4 regions of the Streptomyces sp. NPDC088730 genome follow, and region 1 is predicted to be linked to each of the others. Evidence: riboswitches for the same ligand, from Rfam matches in the RefSeq annotation. Region 1 holds a riboswitch; each other region holds the start of a gene.
What was found. A riboswitch is a leader RNA that binds a small molecule or an ion and turns the genes downstream of it on or off. The one in region 1 is predicted to bind S-adenosylmethionine.
Positions count from the first base shown of each region.

Region 2: it holds a riboswitch for S-adenosylmethionine, as region 1 does, so the genes downstream of both, ACIP89_RS04830 (aminotransferase class V-fold PLP-dependent enzyme) here and thrC (threonine synthase) in region 1, are expected to answer to the same signal.
Region 3: it holds a riboswitch for S-adenosylmethionine, as region 1 does, so the genes downstream of both, ACIP89_RS33345 (hypothetical protein) here and thrC (threonine synthase) in region 1, are expected to answer to the same signal.
Region 4: it holds a riboswitch for S-adenosylmethionine, as region 1 does, so the genes downstream of both, ACIP89_RS24360 (glutathione S-transferase C-terminal domain-containing protein) here and thrC (threonine synthase) in region 1, are expected to answer to the same signal.

Region 1 covers NZ_JBIVLK010000012.1:51,660-56,335, reverse strand. The annotation lists gene ACIP89_RS28690 (trehalose-6-phosphate synthase) at 1-1,174, opposite strand, end outside; gene ACIP89_RS28685 (glucosyl-3-phosphoglycerate synthase) at 1,287-2,237, opposite strand; SAM riboswitch class I at 2,390-2,516, shown strand; gene thrC (threonine synthase) at 2,534-3,829, shown strand; gene ACIP89_RS28675 (MoaD/ThiS family protein) at 3,861-4,139, shown strand; gene ACIP89_RS28670 (cold-shock protein) at 4,573-4,676, shown strand, end outside.
Region 2 covers NZ_JBIVLK010000001.1:1,077,615-1,082,290, reverse strand. The annotation lists gene ACIP89_RS04840 (rhomboid family intramembrane serine protease) at 1-395, shown strand, start outside; gene ACIP89_RS04835 (Lrp/AsnC family transcriptional regulator) at 392-673, shown strand; gene ACIP89_RS04830 (aminotransferase class V-fold PLP-dependent enzyme) at 736-2,139, opposite strand; SAM riboswitch class IV at 2,313-2,430, opposite strand; gene trpD (anthranilate phosphoribosyltransferase) at 2,514-3,578, opposite strand; gene ACIP89_RS04820 (cytochrome bc complex cytochrome b subunit) at 3,705-4,676, opposite strand, start outside.
Region 3 covers NZ_JBIVLK010000017.1:120,690-125,365, forward strand. The annotation lists gene ACIP89_RS33340 (phosphocholine-specific phospholipase C) at 252-2,318, shown strand; SAM riboswitch class IV at 2,481-2,590, shown strand; gene ACIP89_RS33345 (hypothetical protein) at 2,640-3,032, shown strand; gene ACIP89_RS33350 (cytochrome P450) at 3,255-4,550, shown strand; gene ACIP89_RS33355 (cytochrome P450) at 4,547-4,676, shown strand, end outside.
Region 4 covers NZ_JBIVLK010000008.1:212,609-217,284, reverse strand. The annotation lists gene ACIP89_RS24370 (amino acid ABC transporter ATP-binding protein) at 1-421, opposite strand, end outside; gene ACIP89_RS24365 (amino acid ABC transporter permease) at 496-1,500, opposite strand; SAM riboswitch class IV at 2,056-2,202, shown strand; gene ACIP89_RS24360 (glutathione S-transferase C-terminal domain-containing protein) at 2,582-3,310, shown strand; gene ACIP89_RS24355 (ATP-binding cassette domain-containing protein) at 3,295-4,676, opposite strand, start outside.

The sequences.
Region 1 (4,676 bases):
CCAGCGCGCAGCCGTGGTCGGAGACGACCGGGACCTCCTTGGCGACCAGGTTCATCCCGTCCCTGATCGGGTTGACGAGCGCCACGTCGGCCAGCCGGTACGCCGCCAGCGAGCGGGCGAAGTCGTCCTTGACGTGGAGGACGACCGGGGTCCAGTCCGCCGTGCCGTGCTTCGTGTTGATGTCGTCGGCGACGCGCTTCACCTCGGCCGTGTACTCCCGGTACACCGCGAGGTCCTGCCGGGAGGGGTAGGCGAACGCGACGTGGACGACCCGGCCGCGCCACTCGGGACGTTCGTCGAGCAGGGCCCGGTAGGCGAGCATCCCGCGGACGATGTTCTTGGACAGCTCCGTGCGGTCCACCCGCACGATCGTCTTCCGGCCGGGGCCCACCTGTTCGCGCAGCGCCGCCATCCGCTCGTCCACGTCCGGCTCGTGCGCGCGCCGGAGCAGGAAGTCCGCGTCGGCGCCGAGCCCGTGCACACCGATCCGGGTGCGGCCGGTGCCGCCCAGGATCTCCGTGCAGCAGCTGATGAAGGCGTCCGCCCAGCGGCGGGTCAGGAAGGCCGCCCGGTCGGCGCCGAGGATGCCGCGCAGCACCTGCTCCGCGATGTCGTCCGGCAGCATCCGGAAGTAGTCGACGGGCGCCCACGGGGTGTGCGAGAAGTGGCCGATGCGCAGGTCGGGGCGGAGCTCGCGGAGCATGCCCGGCACCAGCACCAGGTGGTAGTCCTGCACCAGGACCGCCGCGCCCTCGCCCGCCTCCTCGGCCAGCGCCTGGGCGAAGGCCCGGTTGTAGGCCTCGAAGGACGCCCACTGGCGCCGGAACTCCGCGTCGAAGACGGGCTCCACGGGGGTCTGGTAGAGCAGGTGGTGGACGAACCAGAGCACCGAGTTCGCGATGCCGTTGTACGCGTCGGCGTGCACGTCCGCGTCGATGTCGAGCATCCGTACGCCCGGCTCACCGACCCCGCGCCGGACCGCCTCGCGGTCGCCCTCACCGAGCGCGGCGCAGACCCACATCTTGTCGTCCACCGCGCTCAGCCCCGAGACGAGCCCGCCCCCGCCCCGTTTCGCGTCGAGTGAGCCGTCCTCGTTCAGTGCGTACGAGACCGGACCGCGGTTGGACGCGACGAGTACCTGGGCGGCGGGCTGAGGGGCGTGCTCGGAGACCATGCGCGGAATCTAGCCCGATACCGAACCGTCCAAACGTGCGTGCGGCCGCGGTCCGTCCCGGATGCTGCCGGGTGACCTGCGGCCGGACGGCCGCAGGTCACCCGGCAGCCGCTCAGGCGGCGCGGCGCGAGACGTACTCCTCGATCTCGCGCATCGGCGGCCGCTCCTGGGCGTCCACCGGGTGGGTGTGCGGCACGAAGCCGTTCTCGCCGCGCTCGAACTGGGTCAGCTCGGGGCGCACCAGATGGCCGCGGGAGAGCCGCAGCGACGCGGTCCGGTAGATGGCCGCCGCCATCCGGCCGAGCGCCCGGCCGTCCTGGTGGCGGTGTTTGCGGACGCCGACGTCGACCTGGGCCAGCGCGTCCAGGCCGACCGTGTGCAGGGCGTCGACGAGCAGCCCCAGCTCCACCCCGTAGCCGACCGGGAACGGCAGCTGTTCGAGCAGCGAGCGGCGCACGGCGTACTCGCCGCCCAGCGGCTGGACGAAGCCGGCCAGCCGCGGCCAGTGCAGATTGAGCAGCGGCCGTGCCACCAGTTCGGTGACCCGCCCGCCCTGGCCCGCGGTCTCCCCGAGCGGACGGTCGTACATCGCCTTGACGAACTGCACGGAGGGGTCGGTCAGCAGCGGGCCGACGATGCCGGAGACGAAGTCGGCCGAGAAGTCCTTCAGGTCCGCGTCGATGAAGCAGACGATGTCACCGCCGGTCACCAGCAGTGACCGCCACAGCACCTCGCCCTTGCCGGGGACGGCCGGCAGCCGGGGCAGGATCGCGTCCCGGTGGATCACCCGGGCGCCCGCCCGGCGGGCGACCTCCGCGGTGTCGTCGGTGGAGCCGGAGTCGATCACCACGAGTTCGTCGACCAGCCGGACCTTCTCCATGAGCTCGCGCCGGATGGTCCGGACGATGTCTCCGACCGTCGCGGCCTCGTTGAGCGCGGGCAGCACGACACTCACGCTCCCCCGGCGCGGGTCGCCGCTCCTGGCGGCCAGGAGCTGCTCCAGCGGGCGGTCGGCGCACGACCAGGAACGCCTGGTCAGCCAGCGTTCGACCTCTTCCAGCACGGTCGATACTCCCTGCATGTGATCCATCTCGCGGTTCGGACGACTATCTCAACAGTCCGGTGCTTCGGTTACAGTCTGAACAACGCAGATGGCCATGGCATGCCGGGGTCCATCCGCCGACAAACGCCTGGATCGATGGTCCAGTGCCATAGCGCTCATCCAGAGGGACAGAGGGAACGGCCCGTTGAAGTCCCGGCAACCATCCCGCCGACCGCGAGGTCAGGTGGGGACGGTGCCAATTCCGTCTTGTGGCGAAATGCGTCACGAGGAAGATGAGGAGAAAGGGCCTCGCCATCATGGCTGTTCAGACTGTTGCAGCATCCACCGAAACTTACGTCGACCTCGGTCCCGCCGCGGCACTTTCCTGCCGCGAGTGCGGAGAACGGTTCGCGCTCGGTCCCCTCTTCGCCTGTGCGACCTGTTTCGGGCCGCTCGAAGTGGCGTACGACCTGCCGACCGGCTCCCCGGACGAGCTGAGGAAGCGCATCGAGGCCGGACCCGACAACATCTGGCGCTACGCGCCGCTGCTGCCGGTCCCCGCCGACGTCGCGGACAAGCCCAACATCAACCCCGGCTTCACCAAGCTGGTCAAGGCCGACAACCTCGCCCGTGAGCTGGGCGTCACCGGCGGCCTGTACGTCAAGGACGACTCCGGCAACCCGACGCACTCCTTCAAGGACCGCGTCGTCGCGATCGCCGTCGAGGCCGCCCGCGCCTTCGGTTTCACCACGCTCTCCTGCTCCTCCACCGGCAACCTCGCCGGAGCCGTGGGCGCCGCCGCCGCCCGCGCCGGTCTGCGCTCCTGCGTGTTCATCCCGCACGACCTGGAGCAGGGCAAGGTCGTCATGGCCGCGGTGTACGGCGGTGAGCTGGTCGGTATCGAGGGCAACTACGACGACGTCAACCGGTTCTGCTCGGAGCTCATCGGAGACCCGCTCGGGGAGGGCTGGGGCTTCGTCAACGTCAACCTCCGCCCCTACTACGGCGAGGGCTCCAAGACGCTCGCGTACGAGATCTGCGAGCAGCTCGGCTGGCGGCTGCCCGACCAGATCGTCATCCCGATCGCGTCCGGCTCGCAGCTGACGAAGATCGACAAGGGCCTCCAGGAGCTGATCAAGCTCGGGCTGGTCGAGGACAAGCCGTACAAGATCTTCGGCGCCCAGGCCGAGGGCTGCTCGCCGGTCTCCGCCGCCTTCAAGGCCGGTCACGACGTGGTCCGCCCGCAGAAGCCGAACACGATCGCCAAGTCCCTCGCCATCGGCAACCCGGCCGACGGCCCCTACGTCCTGGACATCGCCCGCCGTACGGGTGGCGCGGTGGACGACGTGAACGACGAGCAGGTCGTCGACGCGATCAAGCTCCTGGCGCGCACCGAGGGCATCTTCGCCGAGACCGCGGGCGGTGTGACGGTCGGCGTGACGAAGAAGCTGATCGAGGCCGGCCTGCTCGACCCGACGCTCACCACCGTCGTCCTGAACACCGGTGACGGCCTCAAGACGCTGGACGCGGTGGCCGCCACCTCGCAGGCGACGGCGACGATCCGGCCGAGCCTGGACGCCTTCCGCGCCGCCGGCCTCGGCACCGCCAGCTGACCCACCCGAGACTCCAGGAAGGGCACCCACCATGAGCGTCAAGGTCCGTATCCCCACCATCCTCCGCACCTACACGGGCGGCCAGGCCGAGGTCCCGGCAGAGGGCGCGACGCTCTCCCAGGTCATCGAGTCCCTGGAGAAGGACCACCCGGGCATCGCCGCCCGCGTCCTGGACGACCAGGGCAAGCTCCGCCGCTTCGTGAACGTGTACGTCAACGACGACGACGTGCGCTTCGAGGGCGGCCTGGAAGCGGTCACCCCGGACGGCGCGGGGGTCTCGATCATCCCGGCCGTCGCCGGCGGCTGCTGAGCCCCGGGACCCGAGCGGTCCCACTGCGCCGAGTCACCTGGATTGCCCTCTCCGCGACGGAAGCGGAGGGGGCAATTCTGCATGGTTGAACGCGGTAGAGTGTGGGAAGTCCCCTTCGCTGCCCGTGCCCCCCGCATATGAGAATGCGCCTGGCCACGACAAGATGCAGCCAAAGTACCTGAGCCTCTTGTGCCATAAGTCGCCTTTGCCTGGCCCGACTTGCCCTGGAATCTCATGAATTCCTCATATTCGGGTGATCGGCGCTGCCCAGAATTCTCGTCCGATTGACCTGTTGCAGAGGGCAGTTGGGCAGATACATTCGGCCGCGGTCGACGCGTTCCGGCGCACGCACCCTCTCCTGTCGGAGGGTGAGTTCTGACCCGGGCCCGCGAAGTGCGGTCCTGTGCAAGGGCCAGTAATAGGGGAGTTAGGCATGGCTCAGGGCACCGTCAAGTGGTTCAACGCGGAGAAGGGGTACGGCTTCATCGCGGTCGACGGTGGTGCGGATGTTTTCGTCCACTACAGCGCGATCCAGAT
Region 2 (4,676 bases), on a different contig from region 1:
CCGAGTTCGCGTTCTTCTACCTCGGCTGCGGCTACCTCGCGCTGCTCGCCTACGCGGCCGCGCACGCCACCTCGGACCAGACGCTCGTCGGCGCTTCGGGGGCGATCTCGGCGGTACTGGGCGCCTTCCTCTACCTCTTCCCCCGGGCCAGGGTCACCAGCGTGTTCCCGTTCCTCCTCTTCCTCCCGCTGCGCTTCCCCGCCTGGATCGTGCTGATCTTCTGGTTCGTGCTCCAGTGGCTGGCCGCGGAGGGGGCGGGCAGCGGTCCCGGCGTGGCCTATCTCGCCCATGTGGTCGGCTTCGCCGTCGGGTTCCTCTACGCCTGGGGGCGCTACCGGGGTAACGCTAGAGTGAGATCTCCAGCCACGGCCACCGAGGGAGAAAGCCAGCCGTGATCACCGCGATCGTGCTCATCAAAACCAGCGTGGACCGGATTCCCGAGATCGCCGAGGCCGTCGCGGCGCTGGACAGTGTCAGCGAGGTCTTCTCGGTCACCGGTACGTACGACCTGATCGCCATGGTCCGGGTGGCCAAGCACGACGATCTCGCCGATGTCATCCCCGGCCGGATCAGCAAGATCCCCGGCGTCGAGGCGACCGACACCCACGTGGCGTTCCGTACGTACTCGCAGCACGACCTGGAGGCGGCCTTCGCCATCGGCCTGGACGGCTGACCACGTAAACGCGTTCGGCCGGGTACGGAATGCTTTCCGTACCCGGCCGAACGCGTTGCGGCTCAGTGCTGGGCGGTGCCCCGGTCCGGGACGCAGCGGCCGTCCTCGGTGCGGTACTTCCACTGGGCGCCCTCGCTCACCAGCTCCTTGACCGCCCGCACGAAGCGCTCGATGTGCTCGTCCGGCGTACCGGCACCGAAGCTGACCCGGATCGCGTTGAGCGACTTCTCGCCCGGCTCGGCCTCCGGCGCGCCGCACTCGCCGACGTCCTGCGGGTCGCTGCCGAGCAGGGTGCGCACCAGCGGGTGGGCGCAGAACAGGCCGTCGCGCACCCCGATGCCGTACTCGGCGGAGAGGGCCGCGGCGAAGTGCGAGCTGTTCCAGCCCTCCACCACGAACGAGATGACGCCGACGCGGGGGGCGTCGTCACCGAAGAGCGAGAGCACCTTGACCTCGGGCACCTCGGCCAGTCCGGCCCGGACCTCCGAGACGAGCTGCTGCTCGCGGGCGACCAGGCTGTCGAACCCGGCCTCGGTGAGCGCCTTGCAGGCGGAGGCGATGGAGTAGACGCCGATGACGTTGGGCGAACCGGCTTCGTGGCGGGCGGCGGTGGTGTGCCACTCGACGTCCACCCCGCCGTCGGTGCGCCGGGCGACCTTGCGGGAGGCGCCGCCGCCGGCCAGGTAGGGCTCGGCGTCGCACAGCCAGTCGGAGCGGCCGGCCAGCACACCGGAGCCGAAGGGCGCGTAGAGCTTGTGGCCGGAGAAGGCGACCCAGTCGACGTCCAGCTCGGCGATGTTCACGGGGTGGTGCGGGGCGAGCTGGGCGGCGTCCAGCACGATACGGGCGCCGTGGGCGTGCGCGGCGGCGGCGAGCTCCTTGACCGGCCACAGCTCGCCGGTGACGTTGGAGGCCCCGGTGACGCAGACCAGCGCGGGGCCAACGGGGCCTCCGCTGCTCGAACGGAGCTGGGGGTCGCGGTCGGCGAGGGCGCGCTCCAGGGTGGCGACGGCCTGGTCAGGGGTGCGCGGGGCGTTCAGGTAGGTCACCCGGGCATCGCGCCAGGGCAGCAGGGACGCGTGGTGCTCGGTCTCGAAGACGAACACCTCGCAGTCGGCGGGCACCGCGGCGGCCAGCAGGTTGAGCGAGTCGGTCGTCGAACGGGTGAAGATCACCTGGTCGCCCTCGCGGCAGCCGAGGAACTCCGCGACGGTCACCCGGCTGGACTCGAAGAGGTCCGTGGAGAGCTGCGAGAGGTAGCCGGCACCCCGGTGGACGCTGCCGTAGTACGGCGCGTACGCGGCGACGTCGTCCCACACCCGCTGCAGGGCCGGGGCGCTGGCGGCGTAGTCGAGCGCGGCGTACGTGACCTCACCGCCGGTCACCAGCGGAACCGTCACATCCTTGCCCAGGACGGGCAGCGGGGTACAAATGGACTGATCGGCGGCAGCGGTGAAGACAGACATGACGAACTCCCGTAACAGGCAGGCGAACTCCGCGTGCCTGCGGATACGCGGCAGCACGGAAGAAGAGAAAAAGGGTGTGCGGAGGAGGGCCGAAAAGCCCTATCGCATTCGCTTGCTCACAGAGGCTCCCTGAGGACCAGGACCCCACGGGTGGACATCTCACGATGTCGAGGGGTCCGCGCTTGCCGCAGACCTCGCTGCCTACGGCCTGGTCTTCACCCGGGGCACCCCGCCACGGACGGAGGGTTGCCGGACAGCGGGCCGGGGCCGTAGTCGCTGTCACTCATGACCTGCCCAGCATCTTGCCATACGTGCCCGGACGCGCAAGGCGCAGTCCATGATCTGGACTGCGCCCCGCTTCGCTGCTCGGTGGTTCAGGCGTTGCTGGTCTTGACCCATCTCTCCAGCACGCGCCCCGCGGACCCGGAGTCGATGGACTCGGCGGCCTTCGCCATACCGGCGGTGAGCTGCTCTTCGAGCGTGCCCTCCCCCGGGTCCAGCGCGACCAGCGCCGCCGCAGCGTTGAGCAGGACGGCGTCCCGTACGGGCCCCGTCTCACCGGCCAGCAGCCGGCGGGCCACGTCGGCGTTGTACGAGGCGTCGGCGCCGCGCAGCGCCTCGACCGGCACCAGGTCCAGGCCGACGTCGCGCGGGTCGAAGGCCTGCTCGCGCACGACGCCGTCGCGGGCCACCCAGACCCGGGAGGTCGCGGTGGTGGTCAGCTCGTCCAGTCCGTCGTCGCCGCGGAAGACCAGCGCGGAGTTGCCCCGCTCCGCGAGGACGCCCGCGACGATGGGCGCCATCCGCGGGTCGGCCACGCCGATGGCCTGGGAGCGCACCTGGGCCGGGTTGGTGAGCGGGCCCAGGATGTTGAAGGTGGTCGGCGCGCCGAGCTCCGCCCGCGCCTTCGCCGCGTACCGCAGGGCGGGGTGGAACTTCACCGCGAAGCAGAAGGTGATGCCCGCCTCCTCCGCCACCTCGACGACGCGCTGCGGGGGCAGATCCAGGTTGACGCCGAGCACGCCCAGTACGTCGGAGGAGCCGCTGGCCGAGGAGGAGGCGCGGTTGCCGTGCTTGACGACCTTGGCGCCCGCCCCGGCCAGGACGATCGCGGACATGGTGGAGATGTTGACCGTCTTGGCCATGTCGCCGCCGGTGCCGACGATGTCGACCGTGCGGCCGGGCACGTGGATCGTGGTGGCGTGCTCGTACATCGCACGGACCAGACCGGTGACCTCCCCGACCGTCTCGCCCTTGGCGCGCAGGGCCACCGCGAAGCCGGCGATCTGCACGTCGGTCGCCTCGCCGCTCATGATGCGGTCCATCGCCCACGCGGTGTCGTCCGCGCTCAGGTCCTCGCCGCGCATCAGCGGGGTCAGCACGCCGGGCCAGGTACGAGCCGCCACGCTGTCGCCGCCGACCGGGGTCACAACGTTCATGGTCCGCTCCTGGGGTCCACAGCCGGTAAAGGGATGCGTCCACCCTATCGAGCGCCGGAGACAGCGAAGAGCCCCGTCCATCGTATGGATGGGCGGGGCTCCCGCTGTGGCGATCAGTTCAGGTGATCAGTGGTGGCCGTGGCCCTCGGTGATCTCCTTGTACTCCTCGGGGGACGCCTTGGCGATCTGGCTGTGCTCGCCGTAGAAGCTCTTGCTGAGCCTGGCCCGCGTCTTCTCGATCGGCGACACCTTGCGCTTCACGCCGTTCTCGTCGACCAGCGGGCCGAGTTCGACCGGCGCGTACTGCTCGTGCGCGGTGAGGGTGTGCAGCTGCCCCTGCGACAGCGGCTCGTGGACCTCGACGAACTCACCGTGCGGCAGGCGCTTGATGAGCCCGGACTCGCGCCCGTGCAGCACCTTCTCCTTGTCCCGGCGCTGGAGGCCGAGGCAGATCCGCTTGGTCGCGATGAACGCGAGGACCGGTCCGACGAAGAAGAAGATCCGGACGAACCACGAGATGGAGTTCAGCGACAGGTGGAAGTGCGTCGCCCAGAGGTCGTTACCGCCGCCCACCAGACCGATGAAGTACACCGTGATCCACGCGACGCCGAAGGCCGTACGGGTCGGGGCGTTGCGCGGGCGGTCCAGGATGTGGTGCTCGCGCTTGTCCCCGGTGACCCAGGACTCGATGAACGGGTACATCGCGATCGCGCCCAGGATGAGCCCGAAGAGCACCAGTGGGATGAGCACGCCCAGCACGAGCGTATGACCCCAGAGGTTGATCTCCCAGCCCGGCATCACGCGGACCAGACCCTCGGCGAAGCCCATGTACCAGTCGGGCTGGGCGCCGGTGGACACCTGGTCCGGGCGGTACGGGCCGATGGCCCAGATCGGGTTGATCGAGGCGATGCCCGCGATGACGGCGATGACACCGAAGACCAGGAAGAAGAAGCCTCCGGCCTTGGCCATGTACACCGGCAGCAGCGGCATGCCGACGACGTTCTTGTTCGTCCGGCCGGGGCCCGCGAACTGCGTGTGCTTGTGGTAGAAGACCAGGATGAGGTGGCCCACCAGAAGCCCGAGCATGATGCCCGGCAG
Region 3 (4,676 bases), on a different contig from region 1:
CCGGACCGAGGCCGGTGCGGGCGCGGACCTGCACGGCCCCGTCACACAGCGGACGGCGAGCGCCCGAACAGAGGCGCGGGCCCAAGCGAGGGCGGCGTCCGCCGGTTCTGTGAGGAGTTCGGCCGGACCCGGAACGTTCGGCGGAACGCCATCGCGTGCACACCGCACGGGTCTTCCGCCGGACCGCCGGTTCTGGAACACTCCTGTCGTTTTCGCCCTTATGTTTCCTCACCCCACAGAGGCCCCCACCCATGGCAGATCTCAACCGTCGCCGCCTCCTGCAACTCGCCGGAGGCGCGGTCGCCTTCAGTACGTTGTCGAGCAGCATCGCCCGCGCCGCCTCACTGCCCGCGAAAGGCCGTACGGGCACGCTCCAGGACGTCGAGCACATCGTCGTACTGATGCAGGAGAACCGTTCCTTCGACCACTACTTCGGCACCATGAAGGGTGTGCGCGGCTTCGGTGACCCGCGTCCGGTCACGCTGCCGAGCGGAAAGCCGGTCTGGCACCAGAAGGACCTCCTCGGCAAGGAGGTGCTGCCGTTCCGGCCGCCCGCCGACGACCTCGGGCTGCAGTTCCTCCAGGACCTGAACCACGACTGGGCCGGCGGGCACCGGGCCTTGAACAAGGGTGCGTACGACCAGTGGGTCCCCGCCAAGACCGCCACGACGATGGCCCACCTCACGCGGGAGGACATCCCGTTCCACTACGCCCTCGCCGACGCGTTCACCGTCTGCGACGCGTACCACTGCTCGTTCCTCGGTTCGACCGACCCGAACCGCTACTACCTGTGGAGCGGGTACACCGGAAATGACGGCACCGGCGGCGGTCCCGTGCTCGGCAACGACGAGTCTGGGTACGGCTGGAAGACCTATCCCGAGCGGCTGGAGGAGGCCGGGGTGTCGTGGAAGGTCTACCAGGACATCGGTGACGGGCTCGACGCCGCCGGATCATGGGGGTGGATCGACGATGCCTACCGGGGCACGTACGGCGACAACTCGCTTCTCTACTTCAACAGTTACCGCGACGCCAAGCCAGGCGACCCGCTCTTCGAGAAGGCGCGCACCGGGACCGACGTCAAGAACGGCGACGGGCTCCTCGACGATCTCAAGGCCGACGTCCGGGCCGGGACGCTCCCCAAGATCTCCTGGGTGGTCTCTCCCGAGGCCTACAGCGAGCACCCCAACTGGCCCGCCAACTACGGTGCCTGGTACATCTCGCAGGTGCTGGACGCGCTGACGTCCGACCCCGAGGTCTGGGGCCGGACCGCCCTCTTCATCACCTACGACGAGAACGACGGCTTCTTCGACCACGTCGTGCCGCCGTTCGTGCCGTCCGGCGCGGCGCAGGGGCTGTCCACCGTGGACACCTCCGCCGACCACTTCCCCGGCGACATCCGGTACGCGGCCGGGCCGTACGGGCTCGGGCAGCGCGTGCCGATGACCGTCGTGTCCCCGTGGAGCACCGGCGGGTTCGCCTGTTCCGAGGTCTTCGACCACACCTCCGTCATCCGGTTCATGGAAGAGCGCTTCGGCGTGCACGAGCCCAACATCTCGCCCTGGCGGCGCGCTGTCTGCGGCGATCTCACCTCGGCCTTCGACTTCCGCACGACGCGGACCGCGCCCGCCTCGCTGCCCTCCACGGACGGATACGCCCCGCCGGACGGGGAGCGGCACCCCGACTACGTACCGGTGCCGCCGGTCTCCGGCAGTGTGCCGAAGCAGGAGTCCGGCACGCGGCCCACCCGGCCGCTGCGGTACGCGCCGCTCGTGGACGGGACGGCAGACCCGGGCACCGGGAAGTACCGGCTCACCTTCAGCGGCGGGGACGCAGCCGGAGCGCAGTTCCTGGTGACGTCCGCCAACCGCGGCGACGGGCCCTGGACCTACACCACCGAGGCGGGCAAGTCGCTCTCCGACAGCTGGAACACGGCCTACTCCAGCGGAGTGACCGACCTCACGGTGCACGGTCCGAACGGATTCCTGCGGACCTTCAGGGGTCCCGGCAAGGCGGCCGGACCGGAGGTGACGGCGCGTCATAACCCGGCGAACGGGGCTCTCGACCTGACGCTCACCCATGCCGGTACGGGGACCGTCCAGCTGACCGTGCGCAAGGCGGACGCCTACGGCGGCGGGGCGCAGACCTTCGCGGTGCGGGCCGGCGCGACCGTGCGGCACACCGTTGACCTGCGCGGGAGCAAGCGCTGGTACGACATCGAGGTGGTCTCGGACGCGGACGCCGCGTTCCTTCGCCGGTTCGCCGGACACGTCGAGACGGGTGAGGCGGGAACGAGCGACCCGGGCCTCGTCACCGGCTGACCGGCCGGCCCGGTGACGGCTGAGCGCCGGCCGGGCCGTCACCGGGAGAGGCGGGGGTGCGCGGGCCGGATCCGGCCCGCGCCCGTGCGTCCCTGACCGTCCGTCGGCCGAGCGGTCCCGCGCGTCGGGAGGCGGCTGCTCGGTGCGTTAGGGTTTTCGCCGGGTCATGAGTTCCAGTGCGCAGCCCCGGCTTGCTGGACGGCACCCCGCTCCGCTGCGGGTGCTCCGGGTGACGACCTGCCCCGTGCGCGAGGTACGGGGAACAGCGGACCGCGGTGCAGAGCGCTCGGGGTCCATCATCCCCGGAAGGCGGGACTCACCGTGCTGCGTCATCTCCCCGAACACGGCTCCGTGCGGAGCGAGGACTGCGCGCGGTACGCCGCGGGCCACCAAGTGCACTGGATCCACGCCAAGAAGTGCCGGCAGGAGCCCGGTCAGGCCGTCGAGATACTGCTGACCGCAGACGATGTCCGGGACGACGGCTGGATCGGTCTGCGGGCCGCGTTCGACTACGCGGACACCCTTCCGCCGGTGTGGACGCACGCCCCGGACGGGCTGCGGGAGGTTCTCGCCGGTCACCGAGGGCGCGTGTACTGGCTCTCCCGTTGGCATGCGCTGAAGCTCGTGACCGGTGCCGACCGGCTCGCCGGACTCGTCAACGTCGCCTTCGAGGCCGGGGAGCTGTGCGACGCCCCGGGGGCCGGGCGCTTCTAGCCGGGTACGGAGCCGCTCCTCGGCGTCGCTGCTTGGCGTCGGTACTTGGCGTCGGTGCTTGGAGTCGGTCGTCAATTGTCGTGAGATGTCCAGCGGTTGCTCCATTTCGGGTGCACATTTGATCGTCATCGACCGCTGTGGTGTCACATAAAATCCTTATAGTGGGCGTGCGTTGACCGCACGATCGTGACGCGTGACGCTTCCGCCACAGAAGTCAGGACGATGACGCGCCCTTCCTCCCCAGACCCCGAGTCCGCCTCACCCCCTCCGGAGTGCCCCGCGCACGCGGGGCCCGGTGCCGTACCCCTGAGCGGGCCCTCGTTCCAGACCGAGCCGCAGGCCGTCTACCGGGCCATGCGGCGGGACCACGGACCGGTCGTCCCCGTCGAACTGCCGGGCGGGTTCCCCGCCTGGCTGGTCATCGGCTACCGGGAACTCCATCAGGTCACCAGTGACGGTGAGCTGTTCCCGCGCGATGTCGGCCTGTGGAACCAGTGGGAGCACATACCGGAGGACTGGCCGCTGCTGCCCATGGTCGGGCGGCCGCTGCCGTCCGTCTACTTCAGCGCGGGGGACGAGCACCGGCGGCACGCCCGGATGGTCGGGCCCGCCCTCGAAGGGGCCGACCCGTTCGAGACCCGCCGCCACTGCGAGCAGTTGGCCGACCGGCTGATCGACGCCGTGTGCAGCCGGGGCACGGCCGACCTCGTCGCCGACTTCTGTGAGCCGCTTCCGGTCCTGGTCCTCGCCAGGCTGGTCGGGTTCCCCGACGACGAGGGCGGCTCCATCGCCCGGGTGCTGAAGGACCTGGCCGACGGCGGTCCGGGCGCGCAGGAGGCCCACCTGCGTTTCGCGGAGCACATGACGCGACTCGTCGCCGCGAAGCGTGCCGCCCCCGGCGACGACGTGACCTCCCGGATGCTCGCGTTCCCCGAGGCCTTCACCGACGAGGAGTACATGCTCGACCTGATGGCCGTCACGGCCGCCGGGCACCTCACCACCGCCGACTGGATCAGCAACTCGCTGCGGCTGATGCTCACGGAGGACGAGTTCGCGCAGTCGATGGCGGGCGGCCGGCGCAGCGTCGGCGAGGCCATGAACGAGGTGCTCTGGGAGGACGCGCCGACGCAGATCCTCGCCGGGCGCTGGGCCGCCCGCGACACCCGGCTCGGCGGACAGCCGGTCAGGGCGGGGGACATGCTGCTGCTCGGGCTCGGCGCCGCCAACACCGATCCGCTGATCCGGCAGAGCCTGGCCGGCGGCGGCTCCTCCGCCCGGGGCGGCAACGGCGCGCATCTCGCCTTCAGCCACGGCGAGTACCGGTGCCCCTTCCCCGCCCAGGAGATCGCGGAGACCATCGCGCGTACCGGCATCGAGGTGCTGCTCGACCGGCTGCCCGACCTGGAGCTCCGGGTCCCCGTCGCAGAGCTGGTGCGGCGGCCCTCCGCGTTCCTGCGCGGCACCACCGCGCTGCCCGTTCGGTTCACCCCCGTCCGTACGACAGGAGACCTCTTGTGAACTGCCCGCACGCCGCCGCGCACGCAGCAGCCCCGGACGGCGGGACCGTCGTCATCGACCCCATGGTCCAGGACCTGGACGGAGAGACCGCGAGGCTGCGCGAGGCCGGCCGGCTCGCCCGGATCG
Region 4 (4,676 bases), on a different contig from region 1:
CGAGACCCACCCGGCCGAGCAGGTCGCGGGCCAGCTCCCGGGACTCGGGCTTGGTGAGTTTCCCGGTCGCGACCGGGGCGGCGGCCACGTTGTCCAGCACGGTGAGGTGCGGGAAGAGGTTGAAGTTCTGGAAGACGAATCCGATCCGGCCGCGCTGCGCCAGGATGGCGCGCTCGCTCAGCTCCTTGAGCCGCCCCCGGTGCCTGCGGACGCCGATCAGCTCGCCGTTCACACTGACATGGCCGATCTCCGGCTTCTCCAGGTGGTTGATCACCCGCAGGAGGGTGGACTTCCCCGAGCCGGACGGTCCGAGGACGACCGTGACCTCCCCGGGCCGCACGGTGAGCGCCACGCCGTCCAGAACGCGCTGGGATCCGTACCACTTGTGCACGTCGTGCACCTCGACCGCGGCGGGGCGCACCGGGGGCGCCGCGACGGCGCCGGCCTGCCCCGGTGTCCCGGCCGCTTCCGCTCTTCCGGTCGTCGTCTCCGCGGTCATATCGCCGTCACCTTCCGGACCCGTGCCCGCAGATCGCCCAGGCCGGTCCGCAGCCTCTGCAGCGGCGTGGGCGGCAGGGTGCGCAGCGCGCCCCGCGAGTAGTACCGCTCGACGTAGAACTGGATGACGGACACCACGCTGGTGAGGATCAGGTACCAGGCGGTGGCGACCAGCAGCAGCGGCACGATGTCGCCGGGGTAGGTGCTGCCCATGCTCTGCACGGAGCCGAAGAGATCGAGCAGCGAGACGTAGAAGACCAGCGAGGTGCCCTTGATCAGGCCGATCAGCTGGTTGACGTAGTTCGGGGTGATGGAGCGCAGGGCCTGCGGGAAGACGATCTTCGCGAACCGGTACCGCTTCGGCAGGCCGAGGGCGGCTGCCGCCTCGTGCTGGCCCTGGTCGACGGAGAGGATGCCGCCGCGCACCACTTCGGAGGCGTACGCCGCCTCGTTCAGGCTGAGGCCGATGACGGCCACGGTCATGTCGGTGGCGAGGCGTGACTCGTCGAAGCTGAAGAACGCCGGGCCGAACGGCACTCCCACGCTCAGCGTCCGGTAGAGCGCGCTGAAGTTGTAGAGGAACAGCAGGATCACGATCAGCGGGACCGACCGGAACAGCCAGGTGTAGACCCAGCTGACCGCGCGCAGCACAGGGCTCGGGGAGAGCCGGGCCAGGGCCAGCAGCACACCGCCGAGCAGCCCCAGCACGGCGCTGAGCAGGGCGACTTCGAGCGTGACGAGCAGGCCGTCAAGGATGGTGGGCCGCAGGAACCAGTACTGGAACCGGTCCCACTGGTAGAAGGGGTTGGCCACCAGTCCGTGGACGATCTGGGCGACCAGCACCAGCACGACGACGGTGACGATCCAGCGGCCGGGCCGCAGGAGCGGGCGGACCCGCTGCGGGACCTGCGGCTTCGGCACGAGGGGTGGCCCGGGGCGGGGGGCCGCCTCGGCGGGCGGCGCTGACCCGGAGGACACAGCGACGCCGGGGGATTCACTCACGGAGGGCTCCAGCGGATGCGGACGGCCCGGACCACGGACGGCAGCGCCTCGCCGCGCCGGTCGTCGGGGACGACGCGGCGGGGCGCGGGCGGCACAGCGCGGAGCAGGGGGCCGGGCGGGGAGAGGACGCACCGCGGCAGCGGTGGACGTCAGGGAGTCAGAAGGCCGTCAGCCTTGACAGAGAGCGCGACAAGCGGCGGTACACAGGGCGCTGTTGACACGCTGGAGGTCGACGGAGCGGTCCGCGCAGAGCAGAACGCGGCCTCGGGACCGCCAGGCAGCCATCCCCTCAGCTGCGTGCATCGCCCTCACCGTCACCGATCCGCCCCGCGGGGCCTCGCGCCTGCCGGACACCGTCCGGTCTCAACTGCGGCACCCCCGCGGTCTGCTGGGATGCCGGCCGGCGATCCGGGGCGTATCGCTGCCAACCGGGACCGTTCCGCGCCGCAAGTTATGCATGCGCCGACAGGAATGTCAACGCGGGTGACCAACAGGCGAGATGGCCCCTGTGGCCTCCTTGACGGCGTCACCCGGCGCACCGAAACTGGCGTGGACGGTCACGATTGTCAGCGCCCCCGTGCGGGATCCGTCCTGCTCACGGGGTTCATCGGCCCCGGCCCGCTGGCAGGCAACCCTTCCACCGCGACGGGGTGCCCCGGGTGACGACCGGGTCCCGCCGGCGTGGCGGGGCAAGCGTGGTCCCGCGTCTCGCGGGCCCCGGAGTCGGGACGGGTGGGATTTGTCCAGGAACGGCTTGACGAGGCGCCTGCACATCGACCTGCTGCGTGTCTCCAGCGCGTACTAGCCCGGAACACCGGACGCGCGCAGGTCCGCACGGTCGCGATGACGCACACGGGTCCGCGCTGCCGTGACTCGGACCGGTGCGCAGGCGCAGCCGTTCCCCATCCGGCCGCTGGTGCCCACAAGGCGGCGGTGGCTTCCTCGTTCCCACAGGGATCTCCACAGGAGAGTCATGCCCGAGACAGCTTCGCGCAGTTCCAGCACAGGCAACTCCATCACGTGCGGCTCGGTCTCATCCGGTCCGAGTCCGTGCGCCAGCCATCCCCGTCCCAAGATCGCCGTGCCGTCCTCCCGTATCCACAGCCGGATCGGGGTCGGTCTGGCCGGCGGCTTCTATCCCGCTCCGCACCGCTACGAGCTGTTCCTGTCGGCGAGTTGTCCGCGCTCGCTGCGCATCTCGATCACCCTCGGCCTGCTCGGGCTCCGGGACTCGGTCGCCACCACGTTCCTGGGGCACCCCGCCGGAACACCCGAGGCGTACGCCTCGCTGCGCGGCGCGTACGAGGCCACGCTGCACCACTACGACGGGCCGCTGACGGCGCCCGCGCTGTGCGACCGGTGGAGCGGGCGCATCGTCAGCAACCACACCCCCGACATACTCCGCGATCTGGCCGGCCTGCTCTCCGGCCATGACGAGGCCCGCCCCTCGGCGCTGCGCCCGCCGGAGCTCGCCGACCGCATCGAGACGCTGCGCGAGCTGCTGGACCGGGACGTCACCCCGCAGGCGGGGTCCTCCGAGCGGTCGGCGGCCCTGGACCTGCTGGACCGGTCCCTCGCCCGGCAGCCCTACGCCCTGGGCGAGCAGCTGACGGCCGGGGACGTGGACCTGTGGGTGGCGCTCGTCCGTCTCGGCCCGGTCGCCGCCCTCGGCGACCGTCCCCGGCTCAAGGAGTACGTGCGCCGTCTCTGCGGCCACCCCGCCTTCCCGGATACACCGGAGCTGCCGGGGACTCCGGACGTGCCGGGCGGGGCGGCCGCGGCTGACTCACTGCCTCAGGCTCCCACGTAGGCCGCGAGGTGCTCGCCGGTGAGGGTGGAGCGGTCCGCGACCAGGTCGTCGGGGGTGCCCTCGAAGACGAGCCTGCCGCCGTCGTGCCCGGCGCCGGGGCCCAGGTCGACGATCCAGTCGGCGTGCGCCATGACCGCCTGGTGGTGCTCGACCACGATGACGGACTTCCCTGAGTCCACCAGCCGGTCGAGCAGGCCGAGCAGCTGCTCGATGTCTGCGAGGTGAAGGCCGGTGGTCGGTTCGTCGAGGACGTAGACCCCGCCCTTCTCGCCCATGTGCGTGGCCAGCTTGAGCCGCTGCCGCTCACCGCCGGACAGGGTGGTGAGCGGCTGGCCCAGGCTGAGGTAGCCGAGCCCGACGTCGGCCAGCCTGTCGAGGATGCGGTGTGCGGCCGGCGTGTGTGCCTCGCCGCTGCCGAAGAACTCCTCGGCCTCGGTCACCGGCATCGCCAGCACCTCGCTGATGTCACGTCCGCCGAGGCGGTATTCGAGCACCGATGCCAGGAACCGCTTCCCCTCGCACTCCTCGCAGACGGTGGCGACGCCCGCCATCATCGCGAGGTCCGTGTAGACGACCCCGACGCCGTTGCAGCCGGGGCAGGCGCCCTCGGAGTTGGCGCTGAACAGGGCCGGCTTCACGTCGTTGGCCTTGGCGAACGCCTTGCGGATCGGGTCGAGCAGCCCGGTGTAGGTGGCGGGGTTGCTCCGTCGCGAGCCGCGGATCGCGCCCTGGTCGATCGACACCACCCCGTCCAGTCCCGAGACCGAGCCGTGGATCAGTGAGCTCTTGCCGGAGCCGGCGACGCCGGTGATCACGGTGAGGACGCCGAGCGGGATGTCGACGTCGACGTCGCGCAGGTTGTTCGCGTCCGCGCCCCGGATCTCCAGCGCGCCGGTGGGCTTGCGCGGGGTGTCCTTGAGGGTGGCCCGGTCGTCGAAGTGACGGCCCGTGACGGTGTCCCCGGCCCGCAGTCCCCCGACGGTGCCCTCGAAGCAGACGGTTCCGCCCGCCGTGCCGGCGCCGGGGCCGAGGTCGACGACGTGGTCCGCGATCGCGATCGTCTCCGGCTTGTGCTCCACGACGAGCACCGTGTTGCCCTTGTCGCGCAGGCGCAGCAGCAGCCTGTTCATCCGCTGGATGTCGTGGGGGTGCAGCCCGGCGGTGGGCTCGTCGAAGACATAGGTGACGTCGGTGAGGGAGGAGCCCAGGTGGCGGATCATCTTGACGCGCTGCGCCTCGCCGCCGGACAGCGTGCCCGTCGGCCGGTCGAGCGCGAGGTAGCCGAGCCCGATCTCCACGAACGAGTCGAGGGTCTGCCGCAGCGCGGTGAGCAGCGGTGCTACGGAGGGCTCGTCGAGACCGCGGA